Regions from separate parts of the Thalassotalea insulae genome, predicted to be linked through region 3. Evidence: predicted binding sites of a transcription regulator. Region 3 holds the regulator's gene; each other region holds the start of a gene.
The links. The regulator FNR, encoded in region 3, switches genes on or off when oxygen is low (the NO sensors DNR and NnrR bind a similar motif). The targets are predictions, from matches to a motif close to TTGATCTAGATCAA.

Region 1: a site for FNR is predicted at 7,441-7,454, ahead of QQK06_RS06250 (adenosylcobalamin-dependent ribonucleoside-diphosphate reductase). Genes of this name have one in related genera too.
Region 2: a site for FNR is predicted at 6,515-6,528, ahead of QQK06_RS11010 (FeoA family protein). Genes of this name have one in related genera too.

Annotation. Positions count from the first base shown of each region.
Region 1 is NZ_BSST01000001.1:1,362,135-1,372,949, forward strand. Features, by position in the region: gene QQK06_RS06230 (error-prone DNA polymerase) at 1-2,288, opposite strand, end outside; gene QQK06_RS06235 (Y-family DNA polymerase) at 2,298-3,707, opposite strand; gene imuA (translesion DNA synthesis-associated protein ImuA) at 3,707-4,390, opposite strand; gene QQK06_RS06245 (TSCPD domain-containing protein) at 4,508-5,173, opposite strand; gene QQK06_RS06250 (adenosylcobalamin-dependent ribonucleoside-diphosphate reductase) at 5,201-7,357, opposite strand; gene zapE (cell division protein ZapE) at 7,551-8,666, opposite strand; gene QQK06_RS06260 (Z-ring associated ZapG family protein) at 8,829-9,290, shown strand; gene QQK06_RS06265 (DegQ family serine endoprotease) at 9,357-10,715, shown strand.
Region 2 is NZ_BSST01000001.1:2,419,145-2,429,959, forward strand. Features, by position in the region: gene QQK06_RS10975 (FHA domain-containing protein) at 1-110, opposite strand, end outside; gene QQK06_RS10980 (S1 family peptidase) at 101-1,354, opposite strand; gene QQK06_RS10985 (TonB-dependent receptor plug domain-containing protein) at 1,690-3,816, shown strand; gene QQK06_RS10990 (MmcQ/YjbR family DNA-binding protein) at 3,950-4,342, shown strand; gene QQK06_RS10995 (hypothetical protein) at 4,363-5,013, opposite strand; gene QQK06_RS11000 (RNA polymerase sigma factor) at 5,006-5,506, opposite strand; gene QQK06_RS11005 (substrate-binding periplasmic protein) at 5,621-6,361, opposite strand; gene QQK06_RS11010 (FeoA family protein) at 6,576-6,800, shown strand; gene feoB (ferrous iron transport protein B) at 6,800-8,992, shown strand; gene prsT (XrtA/PEP-CTERM system TPR-repeat protein PrsT) at 9,252-10,815, shown strand, end outside.
Region 3 is NZ_BSST01000001.1:4,312,012-4,322,826, reverse strand. Features, by position in the region: gene QQK06_RS19345 (DUF1415 domain-containing protein) at 1-7, shown strand, start outside; gene QQK06_RS19340 (hypothetical protein) at 134-940, shown strand; gene QQK06_RS19335 (glucosaminidase domain-containing protein) at 957-1,781, shown strand; gene QQK06_RS19330 (NCS2 family permease) at 1,899-3,191, opposite strand; gene ttcA (tRNA 2-thiocytidine(32) synthetase TtcA) at 3,232-4,170, opposite strand; gene uspE (universal stress protein UspE) at 4,285-5,214, opposite strand; gene fnr (fumarate/nitrate reduction transcriptional regulator Fnr) at 5,379-6,098, opposite strand; gene QQK06_RS19310 (sulfite exporter TauE/SafE family protein) at 6,144-6,812, opposite strand; gene QQK06_RS19305 (c-type cytochrome) at 7,284-7,643, shown strand; gene QQK06_RS19300 (cytochrome D1 domain-containing protein) at 7,630-8,871, shown strand; gene QQK06_RS19295 (Lrp/AsnC family transcriptional regulator) at 8,874-9,392, shown strand; gene ahbB (siroheme decarboxylase subunit beta) at 9,395-9,949, shown strand; gene QQK06_RS19285 (Lrp/AsnC family transcriptional regulator) at 9,986-10,456, shown strand; gene ahbB (siroheme decarboxylase subunit beta) at 10,431-10,815, shown strand, end outside.

The DNA of each region.
Region 1 (10,815 bases), 2.9 Mb from region 3:
TGCGACGGAGAATAAAACCCCATAGGTAAGCTGTTTAACAAGCTACAATAAAATACCGCCGGATAATAATATTTTAACCAGGCAGAAACATAAGCTAACACGGCAAAACTGGCTGAATGAGATTCAGGAAAGCCATATTCACCAAAACCTAATATTTGTTCAAAAATACGTTCAGCAAATGCGACATCATAGCCTCTTTCCTCCATACCATTTATCAGCTTATTTCGAAAACGATTAAGTTCGCCGTTTTTTTTCCATTTCCCCATGGCACGTCGTAACTGATCCGCTTCCCCACCGCTAAATCCAGCAGCTACCATCGCCAGTTTAATCACTTGCTCCTGGAAAATAGGTACTCCTAATGTTCTTGAAAGTACATCCTTAACCGCTTCAGAGGGATAATCTATCGCCTCAATGCCATCACGCCTTTTCAAATACGGATGCACCATTCCCCCTTGAATTGGCCCCGGTCTGACTATCGCTATCTGGATCACTAAATCATAATAATTTTTAGGTTTGAGCCGAGGTAACATACTCATTTGAGCACGAGATTCTATCTGGAATATACCAACAGTATCTGCCTGCTGGATCATTTGATAAACCTGAGGGTCATCAGGAAAGCCAGTGATCTGCGCAATCGATAATTGCTGCTGATAATGCAAATGTATCTGCTCAAACGCTTGACGAATAGCGGTTAACATACCTAACGCAAGTACATCCACCTTTAATAAGTGCAACGCTTCTAAGTCATCCTTATCCCACTGGATCACAGTACGCTCAGCCATGGCAGCATTTTCAACCGCTACTAGTTCATACAAAGGGCCGGCAGAAATCACAAAGCCTCCGACATGTTGTGACAAATGTCTTGGCACCCCTTTAATTTGCTCGACCAGTTCAATAAATTGCTGCGCTTTCTTACTTTCTAAATCCAGCCCTAGCTGTGCTATCTGGCTATACCAGGGAGATTGCTGATCTCGGCGGTTAATACTTTTAATAAAAAACTCAAGCTGAGTGATATTGAAACCAAGCGCCTTCCCCACTGCTCGGATTGCACTTTTCAAACGATAAGTTACTACAGTTGCTGCCAGTGCCGTGCGCTCTCGACCATATTTCTGATAAATATACTGAAACACTTCTTCTCTGCGCTGATGTTCAAAATCAACATCTATATCTGGTGGCTCTTGGCGTTCCAGGGAAATAAAACGTTCAAATAACACTGAAATTTGTCTCGGATCGACAGCGGTAATTTCTAAGCAATAGCAAACAATGGAATTAGCTGAAGATCCCCGGCCCTGATATAAAATGCCTTGGCGTTTAGCAAACTGAACGATGTCATAGATGGTGATAAAAAAGTGCTCATAGTTCATTTGCTCAATCAAATTAAGCTCTTTAGCAATAATTTGCTCGATATCCGCAGGCACCCCGGTGGTGAAGCGACGTTTCTTCCCCTGTTCAACCAATATTCTCAAATAAGTGATAGGGGTGTACTCGTCAGGTATCAGCTCTGCCGGATACTGATATCGCAACTCGGATAAACAAAAATGGCATTGTTTAGCGATTACCACAGACTCAGCAAGTAAGCCTGGATCAAATAGCCGAGCCATTTGCTCCAAAGGGCGAAGCGAACGCTCGGCATTACTCAGTAATTGATGCCCCAACTTATCGACACTTTTACCGTAGCGAATCGCACTAAGTACTTGTTGAAGAGGTAAATTTGCTTTATCACTCATCAACACATTACCGGTGGCAACAATCGGCACATTATACTGCTGTGCTAATTGCTGACACTGTAATAAATATTGCTTTTCTTGCGACGCCAGCTGTCGAAAAGCAGCCAGCCATAATCGCCCGTGATGATAACGCTTAAACCATTGCAGCCAAACTATATCCCGTTTTTTGTCACCACTTGCAAGCCACAGTAAGAAACAATATTTCAATGAATTAATATCCCAGTCCGTTAAACGATAATGTCCTTTAGTACAGCGTCGGCGACTGTTAGTGATCACTCGGCACAATTCGGCATATGCCTGACGATTAGGACAAAGTAGTACCAACTCAGTCGCGCACTGATCACGCTGAAAAGTAAAACGGGCACCGACAATAAGCTTTAGTGCCAACTGATGCTGCTGAATGTAACGATGCGCTTTGACTACACCGGCTACTGAGCATTCATCTGTGATCGCAATAGCCTGATAATTATAAGCCTGTGCTTGACGAACTAATGCTTCAGGACTTGAAGCGCCATGCAAAAAAGAATAGTAACTTTGGCAAATTAATTCTGCATATTGCATCTTAACCACCTAGGCAAAATAACCATGAATAAACCAGCGATGATCCGCCTGACGATATAACCAGCACCATTGCCCGTACGGATTACGACCAATAAAATAATCCCGTTTCACTGTATTTTCCCACCATGCGGTTTCAATACGCTCTGGCGATGAAAAAACCGCTATTTCTGTTGCTAATGCTAACGGCTCGGGTAAAAGATAACTTGGTCTTAATCGAGTAAAATGCTCCGTTTTTATTTTTCGCTGGCTCACTAAATTTATCGGTGCATAACCATTGGCGCATTCTGGCCGATAATCATCCGTTAATAACAACGAGTGCACCCGACTCTGACCTAATTTCGCTAACAACAAACTAAGCAGTCTTTGCCGAGTATACTTGCCCTCTGCTAGAGAAAAAAAATCTCCTGACTGCTGCTGTTGCGAACTGAAACGCTTACAGGTTAGGCTGATAGCAACCACAGGAGCAGCTAATTGTAATGACGCTAAGGTGAGTTCAGTGAGACTTAACCACTGTGATGCCTGATAGATAGCTTCAGCACTATTAATCACCACGTCTTTTGACGGCTGATTACGTAAAAACAAAGTGATCACTAAACGATCACTCAATAAATCGGCTTTCTTTAGGTAATTCGCTAATAATGACAACAAGCTTTTAATGGGAAACAATAATTTATTACTGTCGTTAATTTCATAAAGCAATTCCAAATAATGAAAAAAATGCCCCTGAGGCTGATAAAACACCATGGGCAAATCATCACCATTCACTAAACGACGAAGATAATGAGTAACCGAACTATCAAAACGTTGACTTAGCTGTTCTTTTGGTAAGCTTAGTAACTGGCCAATAGTCTTAGCACCAATTTTATCCAGTTGCTTTTGCACTTTTTGGTCAAGCGCTAAAGAATTAATCGATAAGGAGTTCAGTATTGATAGCACCTTTTTTTGCTCAGTTAATAAACGATCAACCTTAGCTCTGGCTAATACTTTAGCTGCGCTGGGACTATAAGCTGTAGCATAATGTAAGCTCAGCTGCAGCGGTTGTAATACCGACTGCAAATTTTGCCAGTATCCGCTCAAATCACCGTATAAAGCCAGCATATTTTCTATGCGTAAATACAAACCATTTGGGCTATCTAATGCAATATCAGAACTCACTTGATATAGCTGTTCAGCAATAAAAGTAAGTGTTTGCCGCTCTTGTTGCTGACAATAAGGCAACACCTGTAATTGATGCTCTAAGGCAACAGCTGTCGCCAGCCCCATACCGAGTCTTAAACCACTTTGTTTCGCCTGAGCATTAAGTTGGACAATTTCATTGTTATTGCCATCTAAGATCACTACCGGCTGCCAGTCACGACCTCCCTCAGTCACAACACCATCAAGCTGTAACGATGGAAAATAAAGATAAGCCCACAACATCAGCTAACCTGAATATCAGCAATCCGTCGCTTAGTTGCTCTCGGCTGCTCAGCCGCCACAGTAAATTCAGGCCAATGCGCTTGCATATCAACAATAAACGCGGATGACGGTGCACAACCGCGACATTTATCAACAGTCACTTTGATCCCCAAAGCATCCGCGATAAAACGCATACTTATGTGTACTGGTAATGCCAGGCTATGCTTAAGCAATGGCCGATATAACAATAAACAGCTATGGCCCGTTTCACTAGCTAACAACAGGCGTTTTACCTGATGTAAGGCGATATCCGCGCACCAGAGTAAAACACTCTGACAACAGCCACTTTTTAAGCACAGTTCAGCACACCACAACGCATCTTTTTCATGTTCAGGAGTTAAAATATAGACTTGAGAAATATCTAAACCAATAGCATGCAAAAACTCACTGGAAACCAAAGCGGGGGGCGCGATAAAAACGATTAATCCTTGCTGCTGCGCCTGTAGAAGATAACGACTAAAGAGACGAACTTCACCAATACCATTCAGGCTTTTTATTTCTACAACCCCATATTCAGGAAGCCCACCGGCTAATTTTTCATCTAACTGTTCATAACCAGTTGCAATGGATTTCGGCTGAGCTTTCTGCTCAAAACCACGCCAAAGCAAACGCTGATTAGTTAAGCTTTCAATGATCGGATTCATCACAACAAATAATTACACCGCACCAATACTGTTTATTTATACAGTATAATTATCTATTGTGAAAATGCAAATATTGCTTAACGGTTAATCGTTATAGCAATAGGCTCAAAATTACTGTTAACCACATTTTGAGTCTCCACAATTTAAACAAGTGGCACAACCATCGAGTAGTACCACCGATTTTTGATGGCATTTACTGCATTTACTGGCGCTAGCCGGAAAAGCGTGCTGTTCACTCTCTTGTTCAGCCATTGCCGCTTGTTTTTTTTGTTGAATATAGGCCTGCTGATGGGCATCTATTTCATGCTCTGGCAGCATGTCTAAGGTCTTTAAATGGGTTTCGATGATCTGCCCAATTTCCGCAACAACCGACGGCATAAAGATGCCGGTACCGCGCTGGTAGTAGCCACCTTTAGGATCAAATACTGCTTTGAGTTCTTCGACCAGAAATGTGCAATCACCGCCTTTACGAAATACTGCAGAAATAACCCGAGTTAATGCCACTACCCAGGCATAAAACTCCATATTTTTTGAGTTAACAAAAATTTCAAAAGGGCGACGAATTTCCTGCTCACTTCCTGGGTTAAGCAAAATGTCATTAATTGTTATATACAAGGCATGATCGGAAATCGGTGGCTTAATTTTATAAGTAGAACCCACCAACATTTCCGGGCGCTGTACCGTTTCATTTAAATTGGTGGTTTGTGGGGCTTCTGCATGTTCTGCTTGTGATTTGGCAGTATTAACTTTTACTGCGGTAATAGTTTGAGTAACTTCTTTCATTAACGTTATCCTTAATAATAATTAGTGTTACAGCTTGCCGTAATAGCCTTCTTTTAGCGCATCATGAAGATTTGCCGCGGTGTGAGTTTCACCATCGTAAATCAGCTCTTCATTGCCTTTCATGGTAAAAGTTGAACCATCCTCTAAAGTAAATTCATATTCCACTGAGGCCAGATCGGTTTCTTTTACTAACACTCCCTGATGAACTTCAGGGTTAAACCTGAAGGTAGTGCAACCTTTTAATCCTTTATCGTAGGCATAGAGGTAGATATTTTTAAACGTCAGGTAATCACAATCCGTTGGTACGTTAATGGTTTTAGAGATAGAAGAGTCGACCCAATATTGGGCAGCAGCCTGAATATCAACATGTTCTTGTGGAGTAATACTGTCACTGGCGACAAAATAATCCGGCAATTGATTGTGGCCATCCGCGCTATAGGCTTGTGCATCTTCATTAATAAAATGGCGATAAGCTAACAGCTCAAAACTGGCAACCGCGACCGACTCTTTTGATTTCTTCCCTTCACGGATAATATTGCGATGATATTCATGGGCAAAACTCGGCTCAATACCGTTGGACGCATTATTCCCTAAACTCAATGCTAAGGTACCGGTTGGTGCTATTGAGCTATGATGAGTAAAACGTGCACCGACTTTCGCAAGTTGCTCAACCAATTCAGGCTGCTCTTCGGCAATTCGTTGCATATAACGACTATATTTTGCGTGCAATACCGACCCTTTAATGTTGTCGCCGACTTTAATACCATCCGCTTTCATTTCCGGTCGTTTCGACAACATCTGCGCTGTCACCACAAATGACTGTGTTAATACTGGCGCAGGGCCTTTTTCTTTTGCCAGCTCTAATGCCACCTGCCAGCCAGTGATAGCCATCACTTTAGAAACTTCCTCAGTAAAAGCCACGGCTTGTGGGCTGTTATAAGGAATTTTGAGCATGGTCAGTGCCGAACCTAACCCTAAATAGCCCATGCCATGACGGCGTTTATTTTGAATTTCCTGGCGTTGCTGTTCCAATGGCAATCCATTGATTTCTACTACATTATCCAGCATGCGGGTAAATACTTTGACCACTTCCCTAAACTTAGGCCAATCAAACTGTGCCTGTTCACTAAACGGCTGCTCAACAAATTTCACTAAATTAATAGAACCGAGTAAACAAGCGCCGTATGGTGGCAATATTTGCTCGCCACAAGGGTTACTGGCGCGTAATTGCTCACAAAACCAGTTGTTATTGTATTCGTTGGCATGATCAATCAATAAAAAGCCTGGCTCGGCATAATCAAAGGTATTACTCATGATCATGTCCCATAAGCGATTCGCCGGAATACGATCATAAACTTTACAGGCAATTTGTCCTTGTTGATTAACTATATAATCGTGCTTTTTGACATAGTCTTCATCAAAATAATTTTCACGAAAATGTATCTTGCTACTATCCGTTAACTTTATTTTTTCTGCCGCTAGCTCTTTTTCAGAAATAGGAAAAACCAAAGGCCAGTCTTGCTGATTTTTCACCGCTTCAATAAACTCATCAGTGATCAGTAATGACAGGTTAAACTGCCGTAAACGGCCATCTTCACGTTTTGCTAAGATAAAGTCTTTAACATCAGGATGAGAGACATCAAAAACTCCCATCTGTGCGCCGCGACGTCCGCCAGCAGAACTGACGGTAAAACACATTTTGTCAAAAATATCCATAAAGGACATCGGGCCAGAAGTTCTTGCTCCCGCTCCCGCGACATAAGCCCCACTCGGCCGCAAAGTAGAAAACTCATAACCAATTCCACAACCTGCTTTTAAGGTTAATCCTGACTCATGCACTCGTGACAAAATTCCAGTCATGGAATCTTCAATAGTACCGGATACAGTACAGTTTATTGTTGACGTAGACGGCTTAAACGCACTCGCGCCGGCATTAGCAATAATTCTACCAGCCGGATAAGCCCCAGATTTTAACGCCCAGAGGAACTTATCGCGCCATTGCTTTTTCTGCTTAGGCTCAATCTCAGCCAACGCATTCGCAACGCGGGCATAAGTTTCATCAATGGTTTGTTCTTGTGGCTGACCAGTTTTATCTTTAAGACGATATTTTTTATCCCAAATATCAACAGAAGTAGCTTGAAGTTCAATTTCAGTGTTAACCGGTCCGGTCAGAGTTTGCGACATGATTTATATCCTTTTTATTAGTTATTTTTTTCGCAACAGTTTACAAAGACAAATAAAAAGGAAAAGACAAAACACTACATATTGCGATCAAGATCAAACAAAAGCACAATATATTGACAATATGGAATTTTGGCATAAAAAAACACGGACTAATTTGCCGTGTTTTAAGTGCAGCTTGTTTAGCCAATTTTAATTAAGGTAAATGCTCAGATGCGAGATACTCATGTGACTGCATCTCTTGCAGACGCGACAAGCAACGTTTAAATTCAAATGCTAAACCGCCATGACTATATAAGTCTTCCATAACCACTTCGGCAGAAATGATCAGTTTTACTTTACGTTCATAAAATTCATCTACCATAGCAATAAAACGGCGAGCGGCATCATCACAATCAACATTCATTTGTTTGACATTTGCCAGTAAGACCGTGTGATATAAACGGCTAAGCTCCATATAATCCGCCTGGCTACGCGCTGACTCACACAATACCGCATAATCAAAATGCACTACACCTTTAGACTCTTCTATGGTGGTTAACGGTCGATTATTAATTTCAACAGTCACATTGGGTTTGCCAGGCTCCACTGACAATTGCTGAAAATACTGCGACAAATTATGTGCTGCTTGCTGATCTAGCGGCGCATGATAGATTTCCGCCTGTTCCAAAGTACGCAGTCGATAATCAATTCCACTATCAACGTTGACCACTTCACAGTGCTGGTTGATTAATTTTATTGCTGGCAGAAAACGTGCTCGTTGCAACCCATTACGGTACAAATCATCGGGCACAATATTTGAAGTCGCGACTAAAGTCACATGATGAGCAAACAGCTCTTCAAATAATGTACCTAAAATCATGGCATCCGTTATGTCAGAGACAAAAAATTCATCAAAACAAATAATGCAGGTTTCGTTAGCAAAACGTTTAGCAATTATCTTTAATGGATCTGCCTGTCCGGCCAGAGATTGTAATTCCTGATGTACCCGATGCATAAAACGATGAAAGTGAACGCGCATTTTATTGTCAAAAGGCAAGCAATCGTAGAAGGTATCCACCAGATAAGTTTTACCACGGCCAACGCCGCCCCAAAAATACAGCCCTTTAATCGATCTCGGTTCTGATTTCGCTACCACACGTTTCCAGCGGTTAAATACTTTCTTAAACCCTGTTACTGGCAAGGGTTTATTTTGTAAGTCTTGATATAAACGTTGTAAATGACGGACAGCATTTTCTTGCGCGGCATCATGCTGAAAATCATCACGGGCTAAATCTTGGTTATACTTTTCTAGGGGAGATAGGTTAATCATTGCTACAATTTAATTAATGGTAAGTTTTTTCTTGAAAAACAAAATTTCGCATACATATTTATTTTTCGAGTAAATGAACTTACTAGAGTATGTTACTCTCTATTTTCACCAATTTTTTCCGCGAATACAATTTTCCGCGACTAGATAAAAGGTATCACCATTATGAATATCGTTATTGGAATCCTCATTTTTGCAGTTGGCGCTCTAGTAGGCTTTATCGCTAATAAAATGTTGTCAGCCAGCAATCAAGAACATCAACAGCTTGCTGAAAAGGCCAATCAAAGCGAAGCAACGTTAGCACAATATAAATTAGATGTTGCAGAACACCTTGATAATTCAACCCAATTATTGGAACAAATGAATACTACCTGTCAAAAAGCAATGCAACAAATGGAGCAAAGCACTAAGCTGCTGCAACAAGCGACCCCGGCAGAAGGTGAAGTAATGCCATTTTTCTCAAAAGAAACTCAGGAACAATTAGCGCAAACGGTCGCACTACGTCATAACAAAACAACACGTCCGGATAAAGAGATCACTGAAGCACCATTAGATTATTCTGGTGAATCTAGTGGTCTTTTTAACGATAAGAAACATACTGTTACAAATAGTGAAATTAATGAATAGGAACTTCTCTGAAAACAGGAAGTCTCTATTTGGGTATCAATAAGTTCGTTTGGAGAAATTTTACCAATGAAAAAAATGTCTGTTTTAATTAGTAGCGTTTTACTTTCAAGTTCTTTAGCTTTATCCAGTTTACCGGCTCACGCCAATCTTCCCGTTTCAGTCAACGGCCAGCAATTACCCAGCCTAGCACCAATGTTAGAAAAGGTAACACCTGCCGTAGTATTAATTTCCGTAAGAGGAACACATGAAATAAAGCAGCGAAATGTCCCTGATGCTTTTCGCTTTTTTTTCGGTAATCCAAGGCAAACGCCATCAAGAGAAAGACCGTTTCAAGGTTTAGGCTCAGGGGTTATTATTGATGCTGACAAAGGGTATGTTGTTACCAATAACCATGTCATCAATGAAGCAGATGAGATTCAAATCACATTAAAAGATGGTCGCCAGATAGAAGCAAAAAAAATTGGTGCCGATGAAAACAGTGATATCGCCCTATTACAAGTCGAAGCAGATAACTTAAAAGAAGTTAACATTGCCGACTCCGATAAATTACGTGTCGGCGATTTCGCTGTCGCTATCGGCAGTCCATTTGGTCTAGGCCAAACGGTTACCTCGGGTATTGTCAGTGCGCTTGGACGCAGTGGACTAAATGCCGATAACTTTGAAGACTTTATTCAAACAGATGCTGCGATTAACAGTGGAAACTCAGGTGGCGCATTAATCAATTTAAAAGGTGATCTGATCGGCATTAATACCGCTATTATTGGACCAAATGGTGGTAACGTTGGTATCGGCTTTGCCATTCCAAGTAATATGGTGAAAAACCTCGTCGACCAAATCATTGAATATGGTGAAGTTCGCCGTGGTGTATTAGGCGTAGCTGGCCGTAGTGTTACCGGTGAATTTGCTCAGGCAATGGAACTGGAAGAAGCACAAGGTGCTTTTGTTGAACAAGTGACTGAAGGTTCAGCAGCAGATGAAGCAGGTATTGAGGCAGGCGATGTTATTACTAAAGTTAATGGCAAGAAGATCCGCTCTTTCAGTGAACTACGCGGCAAAATTGGCTCTATCGGTGCTGGTAACGAAGTCAAACTTAGCGTTATTAAAACCAATGGCGATGAAAAAACCTACAAGGTTACGCTGAAAAAAGCAGAGTCTGCAAGTATAGAACCGGTCAGCATACACAAAATGCTTGAAGGTGCTGTGTTAGGAAATAACAACACCAATGAGGGGGTATTAGTAACATCTGTCGAGGATGACACTCCAGCCGCTATGATTGGTTTACGGGGCGGCGATATTATCGTTGGTGTGAACCGTCAACGTATCAAAAATATCGCTGAATTAAGAGATTACCTTAAAAATAATCAAGGTATCTCACTACTTAATATTATTCGTGGTAATTCGAACCTTTATATTCGTATTCGCTAATACTAAATTTTCTCCCCCCAAAAAAACGGCTCATGATTGAGCCGTTTTTTATCTGAATCAAAAATCATTACTGTTTGATACACTTGATTAAATGCTTTAA
Region 2 (10,815 bases), 1.9 Mb from region 3:
AATATAATATCGCTGTGATAGCCGCGGCCTATGGTAACGGATTGCTGGGCAAATTTATGACGACCAAGGAGTTTATGGCCACGGCTGATTTCTTCAATGATTATTTCCATGAGACCGACTCCATAAATTGCTTAGTAAAAGCCTGAGCACTTTTTTGTGACACACCGGCTAGGGTGAAGTGGCTCAGTAATGCCTGTTCGTTCCTGTCGATAGATATACCTAAATATAAAATGTCATACAGACCGGCAAAATCTTTATAGGCGCGGGTGCATAAAATGGCTTTATTATTAATGCGTTGATTGTCAGGCATCACGATATCATGCTGACAGGCGAATTCGGTGACGTCGTCTTTTCCTGCTTTGTTACCTGGCATTACCCGGGAAATTTGTCGTTGAAATAACTGATAGAATTTAATGTTACTGAGTTGCTTAGCATGCAAATAGCGAAATTCCATTTCCAATGAACCGGTGAAAAAGTTATGGGTGATGTAGGTATCTTCTTCTAATGAGCAATTAGCTACGGCTAACATCATTAAGGCATCTGTTTTGTCAGCATTCGATTCGCCCCAGCAGCGGATAAAGGGGACATCTATTGTTGGGATCATTGCTTCCCCCAATTTTTTAAGCTGCCAGTCACTTTGCAATAATCGGGAGATCAGGTTTTCTTGATAGTCATTAAGTTGCTGATTCATTTGTTGGTCAATGGTTAATGACTGATCGTTCTGATAATTACGGATCAGGTTCACCAGCTTATCATGTGGCACTAAAAAACCGATTTGGTTGCCGGATGTGGCAACGTTAATACCAACTACTTCTGTCGCTTTATTGACTACCGGGCCGCCGCTCATGCCAGAGTTAACTGAGCCGGTAAAGTGAATGCGGTCGTTAAACGACTCTTTTTTCAGGCCATTATAAGTACCGGGAACTACTATCATACCTAAATCATGAGGATTACCGAGGGAAAAAAGCTCTTCCCCTTTGGTTGGTACGGTTTCTGAGATGGCAAAAAATGGCATAGCTTGTTCAACATCTCTTTTTACCAGCGCCAAGTCATTGATAACATCTATACTTTCTAAATTCAGGTTTGCTTTGTTGCCGATATGATCTAAATATTCAATGCGATATTTTTCCGGGTGGCGGGCATAGCTTGAAATTACGTGATAGTTGGTGGCAATTAAACCGTCGGCACTAATTTGAAAGCCGGAACCAATCGAAGACTTCTCACCACTGGCTTTATCTATTAACCGTATTTGATACAAAGAAGGAGCGAGCTGTTTAAAAATGGATTCTGCTTGTTGTTGGGCACTAGATATACTACTCATTAAGATTAGCACTAAGCTAATTAAACCTTTCATCGATTATCCTTTTTTTACTATGCGCTGCTATTGTGCCACCGTTAGATTAATTGTCACCTTTTATCCTATAAATGCCAGTAATACTGTGTAACAAAGCATTTGTACTAAAGAAGGATAAAACGGTCGTTATGGTAGCCTTTGTTGCGGCGAAATTAAAGCCGATAAATGCCGCAGCTACTGGCTGAAAATCTGTCTTGAATTGACAGTTTTGATTTAAGTCAATTAAATGTCGCCACAGGTGCGACATATTGTCGCATATTTAAGATTTTCCTTTGTTCATGCTCGCAATTTAATGAAAAATAAAGCCAATTTAAATATTGAAGTAAGTTGGTAATATGTCGTTTTCAGTAAAACCTTGTGCACTTGCGGTTAGATTAGTCACCTTAGCTCTGGTGAGTCATTCAGTGATCGCATTTGCAGACGATGCGCCAGAGCCTGAGATGGATTTTGAAGTGATCACTATCACTCATCAACGTCTTCATGGTTTAGACAGTTATCAGGAATATGCACAGGGTAAAACTAGTGAGCCTGATTTAGCAAACTGGTTAATGTCAGTGCCAGGAGCAAATGTTAACGGTAATGGCCCGATAACAGGTATTGCTCAGTATCGTGGATTGTATGGTGACAGAATCGCCACAACATTAGACGGTCATCCAGTTATTGGGGCCGGGCCAAATGCCATGGATACACCATTAAGTTATTCAACGCCACTGATTGTTGATTCGATGACAGTATATCGGGGGATTACACCAGTATCGGCTGGTGTTGATACCCTGGCTGGTTCGGTTGCCGTACATATGCGTAAAGCGGAAGTGATGTCACAAAATCAACTAGCTGTTGTTGGTGATATTCAGGCTGGATATCGTACCAATAATAGTGCTGATACGCTCTCTTCTGTGATTAACTTGAGTAGGAATGATCTCGGGCTAATGCTCTATGGCAATATGCAATCAGGGAATGATATTGATAGTGGTGCCGGATTAAAAGTTCGCCCAACAGAATTTCAAAAGCGCCAGTTTGGTGGCGATATTCGCTTTAACAAAAATAGTTCTGAACTTGGTTTTAGCTATCACTATACCGATACCCAGGATTCCGGCACACCGGCATTGCCAATGGATATTGAGTATATTTTTAGCCATAGGGCAAGTATTGATGGTAAGTTTGCTCTAGCTCAGTGGCAGGGTGAATGGACTATTGGCTTTGTTGATGCTGACCATGGTATGACCAACTTTTTGATGCGTTCTAATGATGAACCGATGAAACATCGTCGCAATAATGCCAAAGCCAAGACCATTGATTTTAGCTTTGCTTTATCTCGAACACTGTTGTTTGGTGAATTTGAGCTTGGTTTCGATGGCTATTTAGCGAAACATGACTCTGCGATCACTAATCCTAATAATACCATGTTTAAAGTGGTTAACTTTAATGGGGTAGAGGATGATCGCATTGGGCTTTATGCGCAATGGCAGCAAGCATACGGTGCTACTAGCGTGCAGTTAGGCGCACGTATCAAACATATCGCGGCAGATGCTGATCCTGTGGCGACGTCTATGGCGATGATGTCTATGCCATCGATGGCTGAACTTGCGATTGACCTGAGAGATGATTTTAATCATGGTGAACGTGCTGTTTCTGATACCTTGTTTGATTTTGCATTTAATGTCGATCATCAAGTTTCACAAACCTTGTCAGTAAATTTAGGGCTTGGGGTTAAAACCCGGGCACCGTCTTATCAGGAACGTTATTTATGGACGCCGATGGAGTCAACCGGTGGTTTGGCTGACGGCAATACTTATATTGGTAATATCAATTTAAAGGAAGAAACGGCTTATCAAGTAGACTTGGGATTAAATTATCACAGTGCTGATTTTTCGATTGCACCACATGTTTTCTATCAAAATATTGATGATTATATTCAAGGAACATCACTTTCTATCTCGGATATGTCAGCAAGGATGATGGCCAAGATGATGGCGGAAGATGATAATCCACTAAAGTTTACCAATGTTGATGCAAAATTATCGGGTGTAGATGTCAACTGGCGTTATCAGCTGAATAAACAGTTTTCATTATCTGGTGTTGCTAGTTATGTTCGCGGTCAGCGTCGGGATATTAGTGATAACTTATATCGTGTTGCGCCATTAAATGGTCATCTCACTGCTAGTTATAGCGCAGAAAACTGGTTGATAAATGCCACGGTTGTTGCTGCAACAGAGCAAGATAAGGTTGCCAGTACTAATGATGAACAGCAGACTCCGGGTTATGCTATTGCCAACTTAGATCTGCAGTATTTTATTAATTCTGCTCTGACGCTACGTGTTGGCGTTGATAATATTTTCGATAAAAATTATCAACGTCATTTAGGCGGCTATAACCGGGTAAAGGAAACCGATATTACGGTAATGAGTCGTTTACCAGCGGAAGGTGTTAGTGCCTGGGCGGAAGTGACTTATAGTTTCTAAGCTGATGCAATGTATGAAAAGCCAGTTAGCCTAGCTATCTGGCTTTTTTATTTATCTGTTGATATTGCTAACCTTAAGAAAATAATGCTATCAATAATACGGTAATTTGATGTTGATTAAGGATTGATATTTTATGGATTATCTTGCGGCAGAGAAATATTTATTAGCTAAACCGGAAACCCGCTTTGATTTTCCCTTCGGTGAAGACGTTAAAGTATTTCGCGTTAAGAACAAAATGTTTGCCACGTTAGCGCTGGGTAAAGGGTCGGAAAAAGATACCGACGGTAAAATGGCCGGGCATTATTGTATTAACCTTAAATGCGATCCGGATGAAGCGGTGATGCTTAGAGATATTTTTCCATCAGTGCTCCCCGGCTATCATATGAATAAGGCGCAATGGAATACTGTGATTCTTGATGGCTCAATCCCTCAGGGGGAGCTGGAACGAATGATGGATAATTCTTATTTGTTAGTGGTTAGTAAAATGACCAAGAAAGATCAGCAATCTATCTTGGTGCATTTATAAGGCGATAGGTACTGCGAGGTTTATTGCGGCTCGTTTCGTAACTCTTCCATATCCGTGATCAGTTCTTTTAGCTTTTTAAACTGCTGACCATATATCAGGTTTAAATCCCAGCGATAAAATGCTTCTGCATATTTAGTGATCACCAAGAGCAAACATATTAACGCAAGTACAAGATAATAGGGCAACCCAAATAACATAATATTAGTTGGCAGCGTTTGTACTAACAGGGAAATAAGTTTACCACCGGCGTTACTGATGATTGCCTGAGTTGCCATACCGATAAAAAACATTGGATAAAAAACTTTGTAATAGCGTGCATAGTTGGCAATTGAACTTTGTAACCAGTGATCAAAGTTGATCAGGTAATCATAGCTGCTTTGCCCTTTAGATAGGCGGTATGATTTGTTGAGTTCCTTTTTGGCAATCATTACTAGCGGTGCGAGTAGCACACAGATGTATAAGCCAAGCCAGGGCGCACCTATCAGGCTCATCATTAACAGCATTATTATGCTGCCAACGACAATGGCTTTAATGTTAATTGCAAACATATGTTGTAGTTTATCCACCATGTTTTGTGATTTACGGTTATATAAGTTATTGATCTTAGGTGCTGTTAAATGTGGCTCATTGATAAAGCCTTGTTTCCACATGGTTTCGATGGATTTAGTCATCTGAACATTCCTTCTGCTGAATATAATTACTTAACCGGCTCTTAATGCGCTTTATACGCACGCCGATGTTGTTGCTATTAGTGCCAATAATATCGGCGATTTCGGCATAGCTTTTTTCTTCGAGGTAAAGCAAAATTACTGCTCTGTCGATTTCCGATAAGTGTTTTATCGCGTTATAAAGCTGATTAATTTCGTCACTGACAAATACTTTGCTGTCGTCGATGACTTCTTCAGGCAGAACATCTGATACTAGCTGCTTATCACCTTTTTTGCGGCGCTTTAATTGGGTCAGGCAAACATTTAAAGCGATACGATATATCCAGGTTGACCAGTCAGATTCCTGATTGAAATTATTTCTGCTGCGCCAAATTTGTAAACAGACTTCCTGATAGTAATCTTCAAAGTTTTCCTGGTTATTGGTATAAGCACGGCAGATTTTAATGATAATTCCTGCATAGGGCAGTATTGATTGTAGGTAAAAGTCGCTTCCCATTGATATTCTATTTTGACTGATTCATTTGGTTAGTTAGTGGCACAGGTGCATGCTTTATTACACTATAGCTAAAATATTTTTAGCTTTTACGTCATAGTTACTTATATTCGGCGATTAATTTTTATGCCAGCGCTTGTGTATTATCTGATAGCTGCCATTACGCATTATTAACTGCATGGCACTGGTTAGTTTTTTTACTATTTCTTTTGGAGTGTTCAAACTACAGGCTAGGTATAAGTTTATTGGCTGCTGATTGAGTCTGTAATAAGAGCGAAATTTACTGGGATCTATATCATGGTATTTCGCCCGATATTCAATATTAATGCTATCAGCCAACACTAAATCAATGTCTTTTCTGATAAGCAGTAGCTTTAACATAGAATAGGTATTATTGATGACGTATAAATTCTTATTTTTTATAAAGCCTTGGTTAATCAGCATCTCATAAGTGCGATCATCTTTTAGCACAGCCACATTGTAGTTTTTGGCATCAGCCATCGTTTGAATGTTAATGTCTGAACGTTCAGATAAGCCGATAAAGTAATCAACAGTAGTGACTATCGGTGCTACCCATTGAAAATACTGTTCGCGCTGTGGGTTACGCGCCATCGAATAAATGCAAGTATTCGGCTGTTCTTTTGCCATCATAAATGAACGTGACCAGGGGTAGATGTTAATTTGGTAGTGGAATGGGGTTTGAGCAAGCACTGCTTTAATGACTTCGGTGGTAAAGCCTGTCACTACACCTTGAGAACTGAGTTCCTGATACGGAGGAGAGTATTCGGTCACTATTGTCAGTTCAATAGTATCCGTTGCCAAACAAGTTGACGAGAAGAATAAAATGATTATCAGCAAGTTAAATGAACGCCTTCCATGCATATTTGTTAACCTACTTAGTTGAAGATGACAACATTGCTATATTACTGATTAAAGCTTAGCCGTAAAAGCCTGTTTAGCAATACAATTAATTAATATGAAGTAGATCAAATTACCTGCAATTAATCATTGTTGATTTTTATCAATTTCGTTAAAATAAATGATAATCATTATTATTTGTTGGTGTGTGAAGATGACGTTACAACAATTAAAGGCGGCACAAAAAGCAAGAATTAAGACTTTGCCTACTGATATAGAACTCACTACTAAACTTATTGAACAAGGTTTTTCTCTTAGCTCCGAGGTTGCATTAGCTCATCGAGCGCCTTTTAATGGACCATTAGCATTTTATTTGCACGGTACGAAAGTGTGTATACCTGCAGATATTGCTAAGCAAATAAATGTGGAATTAGTGTAATGTCGAATAATTTACACCTTGCGTTAGTTGGTTTTGCTAATGCCGGTAAAACGACACTTTTTAATGCTCTGACCGGAGAAAAACAAAAAACCGGTAACTGGAGTGGTGTCACGGTTTCAGTTAAGCAGGGAGAATGCTCCTTTGCTAACCAAAGTGCTCGTTTGTCAGATTTACCAGGGATTTCATCATTAGCTAAGCGAGAACAACAGAGTCAGGACTTGTCAATTAGCTTGGATTTTCTTGCTAACAATAAGATCGATTATTTAATTAATGTTGTTGATGCGACACAAATTAAGCGGCAATTGTATTTAACGACTCAATTAAGAGAACTCGGTCTGCCGATGCTGGTGGTGTTAAATAAGTCGGACCGTAAAGAAGCACAAGACATAGATATTAGCGCACTTGCTAAAGAGCTAGGTTGTCCGGTGATCCGTGCCAATAGTCTGGCTAACCAGACAATAACGGATGTTTTCGCTGCACTTAATAATTTAAAACATTTGTCACAACCTCCTATCGCTTTACAGCCGGATAAAGCTCTTGCTGATAAGTTAAGTGAGCAATCACTGACCTTGTTGGCATATGAACAGAGTTTACTAGCAGAGCATGGCAAATGTCAGTGTGAGTCAGATCTTACTCAGATCATGCATATCCGTAATCATTTTATTGATGCCGCACTGGCACAAGCGAATTTACGCTACAGCAGCTCGCTACGCTTGAGTGATAAAATCGATCATTTTATTTTACATCCGGCACTGGGTTTTCCTGTCTTTCTCGGCATGATGTATCTATTGTTTATGTTTGCCATTAATGTTGGCGGGGCATTTATTGATTTTTTTGATATTTTGGCTGGCGCGATTTTTGTCGATTACCCAACGCAGTTTCTTAGTCAGTATGGCCTGCCGCAGTGGCTGTTGACCTTAATTGAAGGTGTTGGCATCGGTATTCAAACGGTGGCGACCTTTATTCCTATTATTGCCAGTTTATTTATCGGTTTGTCGCTATTGGAAAGTAGCGGTTATTTAGCACGGGCGGCATTTGTTGTTGATAGCATAATGCAGAAAGTTGGTTTGCCAGGGAAAGCGTTTGTGCCGTTAATTGTTGGCTTTGGTTGTACTGTACCAGCAGTAATGTCGGCAAGAATTTTAGATAGTGAAAGGGAACGCATTACCACAGTGATGATGGCTCCGTTTATGTCTTGCGGTGCCCGTTTACCGGTTTATGCTTTATTCGCTGCCGCATTTTTTCCTGAGTCAGGGCAAAATATTGTTTTTGTACTCTATCTTATTGGCATTGCTGCGGCGGTGTTTACCGGTTTGTTATTGAAAGCTACCGTATTACAGGGGCGTAGTTCAGATAATATTATGGAACTACCACTGTATGAAATGCCAAAAATAGGTTACTTGCTGCAAAGGGTATGGCAGCGTACCCGCTCGTTTATCACCGGAGCGGGAAAAACAATCGTTATAGTTGTTTGTTGCTTAAATTTCTTTAATTCTCTTGGAACTGATGGTGAATTTGGTCATCAGGATACTGATAGTTCTATTTTGAGTCAGGGGGCTCAGGTGATAACACCGCTATTAGCACCTATGGGGGTTAAAGAAGATAATTGGCAGGCCAGTGTTGGTATTATTACTGGTATCTTTGCCAAAGAAGCATTAGTTGCTACTTTTAACAGTTTATATTCGGCGAAAACTGCAGGACAGGCACAACTCGCACCATTGTCTGAGCTTTGGCAGGATGCCACGGCAAGTATTAAAGAAAATTTATTGGGTATTGAACCGGATGATCCATTAGGTACTGACATAGGTGATGTCTCTAATATTGAGATCGCGGCGCAGGAGCAGCAAGTAGCAGTATCAACTTTAACCACTATGCAACTCGCTTTTGCTGGGCAATTAGGTGCCTTTAGCTATTTGTTATTTATCTTGTTGTATACTCCTTGTGCTGCTGCTATGGGGGCGATTAAAAATGAAGTGGGAACGAAATGGGCAAGCTTTGCTGCATTATGGAGTTTTACGTTGGCGTATTTGATGGCAAGTTTAAGTTTTCAATTGGGTAATTTTGCCAGTCAGCCAGCGGTCTCACTTACTGTTATTACTTTAGTGATCGGCTTGTTTAGCTTGATTTATTACACTTTGAAACGTGTTGGCAGTAAAGTGTTAACCATCCCAACGAAAGTGTACTATTCTTAAGGCGCGAACTTTTGAGGTGGTACAGCCATAATACTAAGCTGTATCACCTACCTTCCTGTATTACTCTCTCTTTTCTTTTTGCTATTTTTTCTTCGGTCAAATTGTAAATTTTAAGTTAATACTTGATAACATAGGCTCAATAAGAAAAAGTTGTTATTATCTATTAATGGTTGCTGAGCTTTCTAGGAAGGCCAGAGTTATAAACTGAAAGTTCAACAACTCCTAGAGCAAATTTATTAATATAAGAAGGGATAAAGGAATGTTAGCTCGTGTTTTAGTGTTAATCAGTATAGTGATACTTGCTGCCTGCTCCGATAAGTCGAGTGATGAATACCTCAACTCAGCGAAGCAGTTAATGGATAAGCAAGAGTATCAGGCGGCATCAATAGAGTTAAAAAATGCGATTAAACAATCACCTGAATTAGCAGAAGCGCGTTTTTTATTAGGTAAAATTTATCTTGCGCAAAGTGCTTTTCAGAGTGCCGAAAAAGAATTTAATAAGGCGCTAGAACTCAAGTATCCAAGTGCAAAAGTACTGCCTTTATTATCTAAGTCTTATCAAAAGTCCCGCTCAGATGTCGCTCTGTTAGAGTTACCACATAAAGACGATGGCCTGTCGGCAGAGCAATCGGCGGAAGTAGCGTTTTATAAGCTACAGGCGATGTTTCGCTTGGATCAGCAAGAGAAAGTTAATGCCTTAATCGAAGAAATTCAGTTATTAGAGACGGCATCTGTTTTTAAACAATTGGCCTTTGTTTATTCATTAGTGATAAAAGAGCAAACGGATGCTGCACTAGAGCAATTAGCGACCATTATCAAGGAGCACCCCAAGCAAGGAGATGCGTTAAAATTACAAGCAATTTTGTTTGCTCGGACCGGGCAACTAGCTCAAGCAGCAGACGTTTATTTAGCGTATTTGTCACATTACCCTCAAGATAATGAAGTGACGTTTGTTGCCTCTCGGTTATTAGTGGAGCTGAATCGCACTGAAGAAGCCGAACCTTTAATTGACAAACTGTTGGCGATTAATGAAAACAATGGTTTATTGAATCAGCTGAAAGGTATTGCTCGTTACAATGCCAAAGATATGGCCAGTGCGCTGGCGTTTACGGAAAAGGCAATTATTGCTACGCCAGACGATCCAGCATTACGATTACTCGCTGGTTATTCAGCCTACCAGATGAATGACTTTGAACAAGCTCATCAGCATCTTTCTCTGATTGCACAAGATTTGCCCGCAGATCATGAAGCGTTACGTATGCTGGCTGCTAGTCAGTTACGGTTGGGGTTAAGTGAACAAGCCGGTGATACGATGGCAGCATTGGAAGGCTTATCTGATAAAGACAATGCCTTATTATCAACGGTAGGCCTAGCCCTGATAAAAAGTGGCGATGTTGATAAAGCAAAAATGATTTTAGAAAAGTCTGATGAACTAACAGCTGAATCAGCGGCAGACTTGACTCGTTTAGGCTTATTGAAATTATCATTAAATGACGTTTCTGGTATTGCTAAGTTAGAGCAAGCTTTAGATAAAAAGCCGCAGCAAGCTTTTACCCGGCAAACACTCGCAACCGCATATTTATCAACTAAGCAATATGATAAAGCGCTTGAGCTAGCAAAGCGTTGGCAAGCTGATGATAGTGGTGATCTCCAAGCGTTAATGTTAGAAGCAACCGTGTATGTGCATCAACAGAATAAAGCATTAGCAAAGCAGAAATATCAACAGATATTAGCGAAAGATCCAAAGTATGTTGGTGCGCATATGGCGTTAGCGGAACTTGCGATTGCTGAAAAAGATTATCCAAGTGCCAAACAAAGTATTG
Region 3 (10,815 bases):
TGACTAGCGCTGCTTGCTTTGGTAAAAGCTTTTATTCATTGGTTAACTTTAGGTATAATTAACCTTTTGTCGTTTAGAATGTCTCGAACGCTAAGCGGTATTTATCTCAGTTGTTTGATAAAAAGGTAATTTAGTGGAAGAACGTTCAATTTTGCAGGTCGGTGGTAGTATAGAAAAGGCATTAAAAGGAGAGTATTCCATTGATGTTAAAGGGGTATTGCACGAAGCTTGGCGTTTGACAAATAAATCGCGTAGCTCGATCAATTTGGGTCTGTTTATCTCATTATTAATCGGTGTTTTGGTCACTTTGTTAGTCGCTAGCTATGTCGGCGGCGTTGACGTTTTATTTCAAGAACAGCAAGGACAGCAGGAGCCGCAGGCTGGTGCGTTGCTTAATATCTTGGTGACTATAGTGGTTTACCCTTTCTTAGTTGGCGTTGAGATGATGGGGATCTTCCATGCGGTTGGGTTACAAACTCATGTTAAACTGATATTTGCTTTTTTAAAGCGTGGCAGCTGGGTCGCTATCTGTGCCTTGTTATCTTCCACTATGGTGGCACTTGGCGTTACCATGTTCTACTTACCCGGAATTTATCTCGCTGTTGCTCTCTCGTTAGTGCTGCCATTAGTGGTAGAAAAAAAAATGTCGCCATTAAAAGCCATTAGCCTCTCGTTGCAAGTCACTCGCTTTCAGTGGTTTCATTTATTTGCTATCTATTTAGTACTGTTTATTGCACTTATTCTTTGTGTTTTACCACTGGTGCTATTAGCGACAACTTCTGTTGCTTTGCTTGGAGGGGTTTTTACTTTGTTTGCGTTAAGCTATTTGGCGCCAATGTTTTATAATGTAAAAGGAATTTTATATCGCGAGATCTTTGGTATGCATTTAAGTGTCAGCAAAGATGCCAGTGATCATTTCGACAGCACATTTTCGGCATAGTTAAAAGGAGTTTGCAGTGTTTAAAACATGGTTAATCAGGGCAAGTTTATTTGCGGTTTTTATCATTGCTTTAGTTAAACCGCTGATCGAACAACAGCAATATCAAGTTGCAGATAAACAAGATGATCAAGTTAGTGCAAAGTCACAAGTTGAACAGCCTTTGCACAATGTAGACTTGCCTGAATTTGCTGATATTAAAGATGTTAAGCAAAAGAAAAAACAATTTTTTGCTTTCATTAAACCGGCAATTGATGATGAAAATGACCGTATTAGTCGTTTACGAAAACAATTATTCGTAATTGAGCAAAAACTTGTTCAGTCGCAAGCGTTAACAGCGGAAGAAAGCCAGTTAATGCAGCAATTAGCAAAAAAATACAAAGTCAGTAAAAAATTGTCACCGGTTGATAAAATTAAGGAATTATTAACTAGGGTTGATATCGTACCGAAAGAGCTAATTTTAGTTCAGGCGGCGAATGAATCCGCGTGGGGAACATCTCGTTTTGCCCGTATAGGGTTAAATTTTTTCGGCATCTGGTGTTATAAAAAAGGTTGCGGCATGGTACCTAATGGGCGAGATGAAGGGCTTAAACACGAAGTGGCGGCGTTTCAATCAGTAGAAAAGGCTGTGCAGCATTATCTTTTTAATATTAATACTAATGCAGCATATCGGGTATTTCGCATTATCAGAAGTCAGTTACGCCAACAGGATAAGCCATTATCTGCGCAAATATTAGCGACAGGTTTATTGCCGTATTCTGAAAGAGGTACAGATTACGTACTTGAGATCAGTGAAATGATCAGACATAACCAGCGTTATTTTGATAGTTATGCCAGTGAGTAGTCTAGCCGAAGGTAAATCAGAACTTTGATAAAAAAGCGCGATAATATATCGCGCTTTTTTGCTTTGATAACGGAATTAATATTATTTGCATTAAATATTGATTCCAATAGATATAACTTAGCCGATAAAAATAACTTTCATTAAAAATAGTAGCGCTAGCACTATGACGCTAGGATTAAGTTGTTTATATTGCCCACTAAACAGGCGAACTGCAACATAACTGATAAAACCAAAAGTAATGCCATGAGCGATAGAAAAAGTAAGTGGCATGGTAATACAGATAATAGCTACAGGGACAGCGTCTGAAAGGTCATGCCAGTCTACCTGTACTAGACCTGCTAACATGAGTACTGCGACATAAAATAATGGGCCAGCCGTTGCGTATGCGGGTACCATACCTGCTAATGGTGAAAAGAATAACGCCAATAAAAACAGTACGCCTACTACAACAGCCGTTAGGCCAGTTCTGCCGCCAGCGGCAACGCCAGCGGTGCTTTCTACATAACTGGTAGTTGTTGAGGTGCCAAGCATACTACCGGCAACTGTTGCGGTAGAATCAGCTAGTAGTGCTTTACCTAAACGCGGTAAATTACCTTTACTGTCGAGTAGCTCTCCTTTTTGTGCAACGGCAATCAGCGTGCCTGAGGTATCAAATAAATCGACAAATAAAAATGCAAAAACAACGCTGATCATCCCAACATTGAAAGCGCCGGCAATATCCAATTGCATCAACGTGGGGCTGATCGACGGCGGCGATGATATCAGCCCTTGATATTCTATATTACCGGCAAGTAAGCCTATTAAGGTAATAGCTAATATTGAGATCATTACCGCGCCGTTGATTTGTTTATTTGCTAGGCCGACAATCAGGAATAAGCCCAATGCTGCCATTACCGCTGGAAACGCAGTAACATCGCCAAGGCTAACAAAGGTTGCCGGGTTATCAACAACAATGCCGGCATTTTTTAACGCAATAAAAGCTAAAAACAAGCCAATGCCAGCAGCGATACCAAAACGTAAAGCATGAGGAATGGAATTGATGATCCATTCCCTTAATTTAAATAAGCTTAACAAGGTAAAAATACAGCCAGAGAGAAATACACCACCAAGTGCGACTTGCCAGCTATAGCCCATTTCCAGGACCACACTATAGGTAAAAAACGCGTTTAATCCCATGCCTGGTGCTAAGGCAATCGGATAATTGGCAAGCAGTCCCATAATAAAGCAACCCAGAGCTGCGGCCAGGCAGGTGGCAACAAAAATAGCACCATGATCCATCCCTGTTGCAGCCAGCATGGTGGGATTAACAAAAATAATATAGGCCATTGTTAAAAACGTAGTGATCCCGGCAATTATTTCTTGTTTAATCGAAGTATGATGGGCATTAAGGGCAAAAATTCTTTCAAACATAATTAAATTCTCATGCTATTAGCGGTATCGGCGTTGCTCATTATTTTATTTCAACAATATCAAGCTGTTGGGCATTATCTTGGTGATAAGAGGGGGCTGTTGATGGCGTGACAGCTAGGTCGTCAGATGGATCGAAAGCGACATCACCACCATTAATGACACCTGAGTCGACGGTAATGGTTTTAAAATCAAACAGGTTATTGTCACATAAGTGAGACGGCACGACATTTTGCATCGCGGTGAACATTGACTCGATACGACCAGGGAATTTATCGTGCCAGTCGTTCAGCATTTGTTTAATGTTTTGTCGCTGTAAATTGGGTTGCGAACCGCATAAATTACATGGAATGATCGGAAACTGCTTCAACTCAGCATACTGAATCAGCTCAGACTCTTTACAAAAGGCTAATGGGCGAATGACGACATGTTCACCATTATCTGAGACTAGTTTGGCTGGCATCGCTTTTAATTTGCCGCCGTAAAACATATTGAGCATCATAGTCTCTATCATGTCATCTCTGTGGTGTCCTAGCGCAATTTTAGTGGCATTAAGCTCTTTAGCTACCCGATATAGCACTGCTCGACGTAAGCGTGAGCATAAACTACAGGTGGTTTTGCCTTCAGGAATTTTTTCTTTGACTATTGCGTAGGTATCTTCTTCGATAATTTTATAATCAACATTGAGTGAAGCAAGATAATTGGGCAGCACATCTTCAGGAAAGCCTGGCTGTTTCTGATCTAGGTTAACAGCAACAATATCAAAATGTATCGGCGCCGATTCCTTTAAAATCAACAAGATGGATAGTAACGCGTAACTGTCTTTGCCGCCAGATAAACAAACCATTATCTTGTCACCATCTTCAATCATATTATATTGGGCAATTGCTTGACCAACATGACGACGAAGTCTTTTCTCAAGTTTATTGAGTTGTGTTTTTTGCTGTGAAGTTAATGTATTTGTAAGTAGAGTACTGGCCATCGCGCGTTCATCATATTTAAATCAAAAATCGGCGCGTATTATATACAAACTGAGCGTTAAGTAACATCTTATCTCAAAGGTATTAACGCTCAGTTTGTTGTCATCAGCCTAAGATTATTCCGCCATAGGGGAGACGTAGCCATCAGGTTTTAATGCCAAAACATCACAATTCAGTCGATCGATAACATGTTCTGCTGTATTACCAATTAGAGCGGCAGAAATACCCGTACGGCCAACCGTGCCTAAAATAACCAATTCTGCATCTAACTCGTTTGATAAATTTTCAATGACATCTTCGGGTAAACCTTCAACTACATGGGTATGCTCTTCACCAATTGAATAGCTCTGCGCGTGTTTTGCCATCGCTTCTTTATGATGGTTAAACATCGAATCGTTATATTCACTGGCGTTAAATTCAGGGATTTCAATGGCAATGTTTACCGGTGTACCAGGGAAAGAATTGACTAAATGAATATTGGCTAAAATAAGTTTAGATAAATGAATGGCTTCTTCAGTTATTTTGACATTGAGCGATTGGTGTTCAGATTCATCACTGCCAACATTTAATGCGGCCACAATATTGCCGTTAATTGGCCAGGAATGCTCTTTCACCAATAAAACAGGGCATGGGCATTTTCTTAAAATATGCCAGTCGGTTGGGGTGAAAATTACAGATTTTAGTTTATCGTGCTGATGGGTGCCTTTGATGACTATGTCGTATTGATGCTTTAATACCTGTTCGATAATAGGTTCAAATGGACGGTTATGCCAAATCACCTTGCTGTCAATAGTGAGATCTTGATGGTCGATACTATCAATTATGTCATTGAGCCACTGGATACGATCATTAATTAAGGATTGACGCATAGCTTCGCGTTCATCACTTGATAGCATAGTTGTCATTTCATAGGAAAAGTCATAAATCGACAAAAATGCGGTGATCATAGCTCCCGTTTTTTTCGCTAACTCTACTGCACGCTTCAGGGCTTTTTGCTCTTCAGTTGTTGGATCTATCACTGCTAATATTTTTTGATACTTTTCCATTATCCGCTCCAATTAAGATAAAACTGGTTATTAACTTATCTTCAGTATAGCGAGAATACGGCAATATTAAACATTAATACTTTGTTTTAAATCAAAAAGTATTTGATCAATCTTAGTGTTGAGGAAGTAGTAAAAGTAGGGAGGAATACACAAGGTGTGCTGATTTATAAATCAGCACACTCGTTTAGTTTATCTATATCTAAAATAGTAATGAGTTTACCGTCAACTTGAATAATGCCGCTCTTATGAAAACGGTTTAATAAGCGGCTAATAGTTTCCACGGTTAAACCAATATAATTGCCGATATCACTGCGGGTCATGGTTAAACGAAACTCTTTTGCTGATAAGCCACGTGCTTGATAACGAGCACTTAATGAGCTGATAAAGGTTGCTAAACGTTGCTCGGCATTTTTACGGTTAAGCAAAGTTAACATTTGTTGATCGGTTTTGATTTCACTGCTCATCATGCGCAAAATTTGTTTTTTTAATTTCGGCATGCTGTTCGATAGGTTATCTAAAGTATTGTAAGGGATCTCACAGACCATAGATGTTTCTAATGCCTTAGCAAAGCTTGGGTGCTCAGTGGCAGCAATAGCATCAAAGCCAAGTAAATCACCAGCGAGGTGAAAACCGGTAATTTGTTCTTCGCCACTTTCATTCACGGTAAATGTTTTAAAAGTACCAGAGCGAATTGCATACAAGGACTGCATTTTCTGACCGTCTTGGAACAGCTCTTCACCTTTATGGATTGGGCGTTTACGATCGATAATTTGATCGAGCGTATCCATCTCCCGATCGTTTAACGAGAAAGGCAGACATAGCTCACTAATACTACAATTTTGGCAGTGGATATGCTGCTGACCGGAACATTGATTCTTATACATAAAATCCTTTATCACTCAATCTTGGTTGCTACCTTTGCTATGGTATTAAAATAGGGTTCTGTATGCAATGTTTAATGTAAAAATGCCATAAGCAATGAGTAGTAAAGCGATGAACTTTCTGACGCGAACATTTTTGAATAATTGCTGCCCTTGCACTATTCCAAAAGATAAAAATAGCAGTGCGGGGAGTGTTCCTAAACCAAAACACATCATAATTAACGCCCCCGTTTTTCCACTACCACTAGCCAGTGACCAAGTTAAGGTTGAATAAACCAAACCACAAGGTAACCAGCCCCATAGTGCACCTAGTAACAATGCCTGCTTTAAGTTGTTAACCGGCAATAATTTTTTACTAAATGGCGAAATATATTGCCACAAGTGTTTGCCAAGCATTTCTACCTTAGTCAACCACATCAGCCATTGGCCCATATAGAGGCCGAGTAAGATTAAAAATATGCCAGCGATGATTTTTAATCCGGTGATCGGTAAACCGATATTTTTGGCGGCAAGTGAACCGGTAAAGCCGGCTATTGCACCAATCAATGCATATGATGAGATGCGGCCAATATGGTAACTGATAACGTAAAGTGGATGATTTTTAGCGTCTTTGGCTAAGGAAGAGGTAAACATGGTGGTGATTCCACCACACATGCCGATACAGTGCCCTGAGCCCATCAAGCCGATAATAAATGCGGAAAAATAATCGATTTCCATTAATTTAACTAAGCTTATAACTTTGGTATAGATGATATCACGCCGTTGAATCTAAAAGATAATTTTTTAAAAATCTTCGCTCTAAACTAGAGTCTGTTGATCTCAAGTTTGTTTTTGTAGCAACTTGTTTGGTATTGATACACTGCAGCGTTTGTGACCTGTAGTCATTCTACTCAAATCAAGCGGTAATGATTTTATGCTCCTGCAAAGTCACCTTATCCCACATCCATGCGGGGCAACACAGTAGAAATGCCAAACAGATGCTGCCTAAAGGGGTCAACTAAATTCAAACAGCAAAGATTAACAGCCCTTAATAGTTGCATAATTTTGTTAATTTGCCGCAAATGTGATTTGAATCAATCAATCTGCTTATTCAAGATAAAAAGCATGATCTCCAACAACAAATTGTTTTAGTACTTTCGATAAATTAGCTTGCACCTATCAGTTAACGGTAATAAAGGCAGTTAAAAAGTGAATGGGATAAGCAAAATTTGCTCAATCGTGGCGTTAGCTACTGTACTTGCGTTTTACCCTTTGGCGTTACATGCGAAATCCAGCCAGGTTTCCATCAGTAAAGCGCGTCAAAAGCAGCTTATTCACCTTGTGAAACAGGACTGCGGTTCATGTCATGGTATGACATTAAAAGGTGGCTTAGGACCGGCACTAACGAAAGAGGCGCTAAAAAATAAGCCCTTATTACTTTTACAAAACACTATTACCCACGGCAGGCCAGGTACGGCAATGCCGCCGTGGAAGTCGATCATTAATGAACAAGAAGCTTTGTGGATCAGCAAGCTGTTATTACAAGGGATGAACCATGAGAAAGAATAAATCTTTAGCAATAATCGCAGTAGCATTAGTCAGTGTGTCTTTACTGTCATCATGTAGTCAAACCACGGATGTCAAAGAAAATACTAAAGTAACAACACTGCGCTCAACTGGCGATATCGGCGTCATTATTGAAAGAGCTAGCGGCCAGGTGCAAATTGTCGAACATAGCAATAATTCCTTGCTGAGTGAATTGAATGGCCTAGGTGATTTATCTCATGCTTCGATCGTTTTTTCTCGTGATCAGCGTTATGCCTATGTCTTTGGTCGTGACGGTGGTTTAACAAAAGTGGATCTATTACAAGATAAGATTGCCAAGCGGGTGATTCAATCCGGTAACAGTATCGGTGGCGCCATTAGTCAGGATGGAAAACTGGTGGCGGTTTCCAATTACACCCCGGGTGGCGTTAAGGTGTTTAACAGTGAGACTTTGGCGTTGGTTGCAGATATTCAAGCGACGGTTGTGCCGAGTAAAGGGCATACTAAAGATGGACAGCCATATCGTTCTAAAGTGGTGGGATTGGTTGATGCACCGGGTAATAAGTTTGTTTTCAGCCTGTTTGACAGTCATGAAACTTGGATCGCTGATTTTTCCAAGCCAGAAATGAAACTGACTAAATTTACCGATATCGGTTTGTTTCCTTATGACGCACTGATCAGTCCTGACGGTAGATATTATATTGCCGGCTTATTTGGTGAAGATGGCATGGCGTTACTTGATTTGTGGCATCCAGAAAAAGGCACACGGCGTATTTTGCCCAATTATGGTAAAGAGGATAAAAAGCTGCCAGTTTATAAAATGCCACACCTTGAAGGATGGGCAATGGCAGGTGATTACGCTTTCGTCCCGGCCGTGGGGCGACACAAGGTGTTAGTCGTTAGCACTAAAACCTGGCAGCAGGTTGCAGAAATTCCGGCGCACAGCCAACCAGTATTTGTTATGGCACAGCCGGATAACCGTCAAATCTGGGTTAACTTTGCCTTTCCAGATAACAATACCATTCAGGTATTTAATACCGAAACCTTTGACTTGGTAAACACACTACAGCCAGGGCCGGCGGTATTGCATATGGAATTTACCCCAAGAGGAGAACATGTTTGGATCTCAGTTCGTGACAATAATGAAGTACAAATTTACGACACCAATAGCCAAGCTTTATTAAAAACCCTGCCAGTTAAAAGCCCGAGCGGTATTTTCTTTACTAATCGTGCTCACCAGATAGGTCTGTGATTATGAGTGAGTTAAATTTAAGTGAAGTGCGGTTAAGTGAATTACAGCAGCGGATCATTAATCGTTATCAAAAGGGTTTCCCACTAGTCGAACAACCTTACGTGGAAATTGCTGAGCAACTGGCGGTAAGTGAACAGCAAGTGATCGAAGCAATAGAAGAGCTTCATCGGTATCAGGCATTATCTCGTGTCGGTGCGGTATTTGACCATAAAAAGGCAGGCGCCAGTACACTTGCTGCCATGGCGGTACCTGAACAGCAATTGGATAAAATTGCCGCCATTGTTAATCAGTTTGAGCAGGTTAATCATAACTATGAACGGGAACATGATTACAACTTGTGGTTTGTCGTGACCGCCAGTGACTTGTTAGCACTTAATCGGGTATTAGAGCAAATAGAGTTATTGACTGGCTTGCCAATTTTAGTGTTGCCGATGGAAGCTTCGTACCATATAGATCTGGGCTTTACTATCGATTTTGCTAGCACCAATAGTACTGCAACAGTTAATAAGGTAGGGCACTAACGATGTCATTATCGATAAATTTAGCGACTAGCAAGCAGAAAAAAACACAGGTAACTATTTTTCCTGCATTAAACGCAGAGCAACAAGCAAAACTGCGCGGCTTGCTTGAGCAAGGACTGCCAACTTGCAGCAGACCTTATTTAGCCTTAGCTAGGAAAATTGGTTTGGCAGAATCGCCATTTATTGAGCAACAAGTGATTGAGCAGATAAAACTGTGGCAACAGCAAGGACTTATTCGCCGCTTCGGGTTAGTGGTTAAGCATAGAAAACTTGGCTTTAATGCTAATGCCATGGTGGTTTGGAATATTGCAGATACGGCAGTAGATGGCATAGCTAAACAGCTGTCGCAATGTCCGGAAGTGTCTTTATGTTATCGTCGGCCAAGACGATTACCGGATTGGCCATATAACCTATTTTGCATGATCCATGGCATTGAAAGGGCCAAGGTTATCTCCCAGTTACAAGCAATTACCGAAAGGTTAAATTTGAGTCATATCGAAAAAAATGTGTTATTTAGCACCCGGGCTTTTAAGCAACAAGGAGCTCGCTATGGCTGACAACATCATAAGCCTTAAAAAAGGAAAGTGCTAAGTATGAATAAAACAGCAACTTTGGCCGAACTGTCATCGCTAGATCGTAAATTGATCAACCTGTTACAAAGGGGCTTACCAATATGTGAACAGCCGTTTGCTCAAATAGCAACGGAAGTAGACGCCAGTGAACAGGAAGTGATCGCTGCATTAAACAAGCTAATGAGCGAAAAAGTGCTGACACGTTTTGGCCCTATGTATGACGCGGCCTGCTTAGGTGGTGCTTTTACTCTGGCCGCATTAAGTGTTCCGGAGCAAGATTTTGAGCAGGTTACTGAGCAAGTCAATAGTTTTGAGCAAATTGCTCATAATTATCGCCGTGATCATCTTTACAACATGTGGTTTGTTATCGCTACTGAATCGGAGCAGGAGATTGATCAGGTAGTTAATGCCATCGAGAAAAAAACTGGCTTAACGGTATTAAATGTTCCTAAACTGGAGGAGTTTTATGTCGGTCTCTACTTGCCAGTCTAACGAATTAACAGCGCTTGAGCGGCAATACATAGTGTTGACTCAACAGGGATTGCCGATTGTTGACAAGCCATATCATTGGCTGGCGGAGCAACTGGGTATTACCGTTGAGCAAACCTTGGTAATGACGGAAGACTTTAAAAACAGAGGCATTATTCGCCGCATTGCCGCTGTGCCAAATCATTATAAGCTGGGCTATCAATTTAATGGTATGACAGTATGGGATATTGACGATGCACAAGCGTCAAAATTTGGCGAACTGGTCGGCCGTTTGCCATTTGTCAGCCATTGCTATTTAAGGCCGCGTCATTTACCGAACTGGAATTACAACTTATTTGCTATGGTTCATGGCACAACTAAAG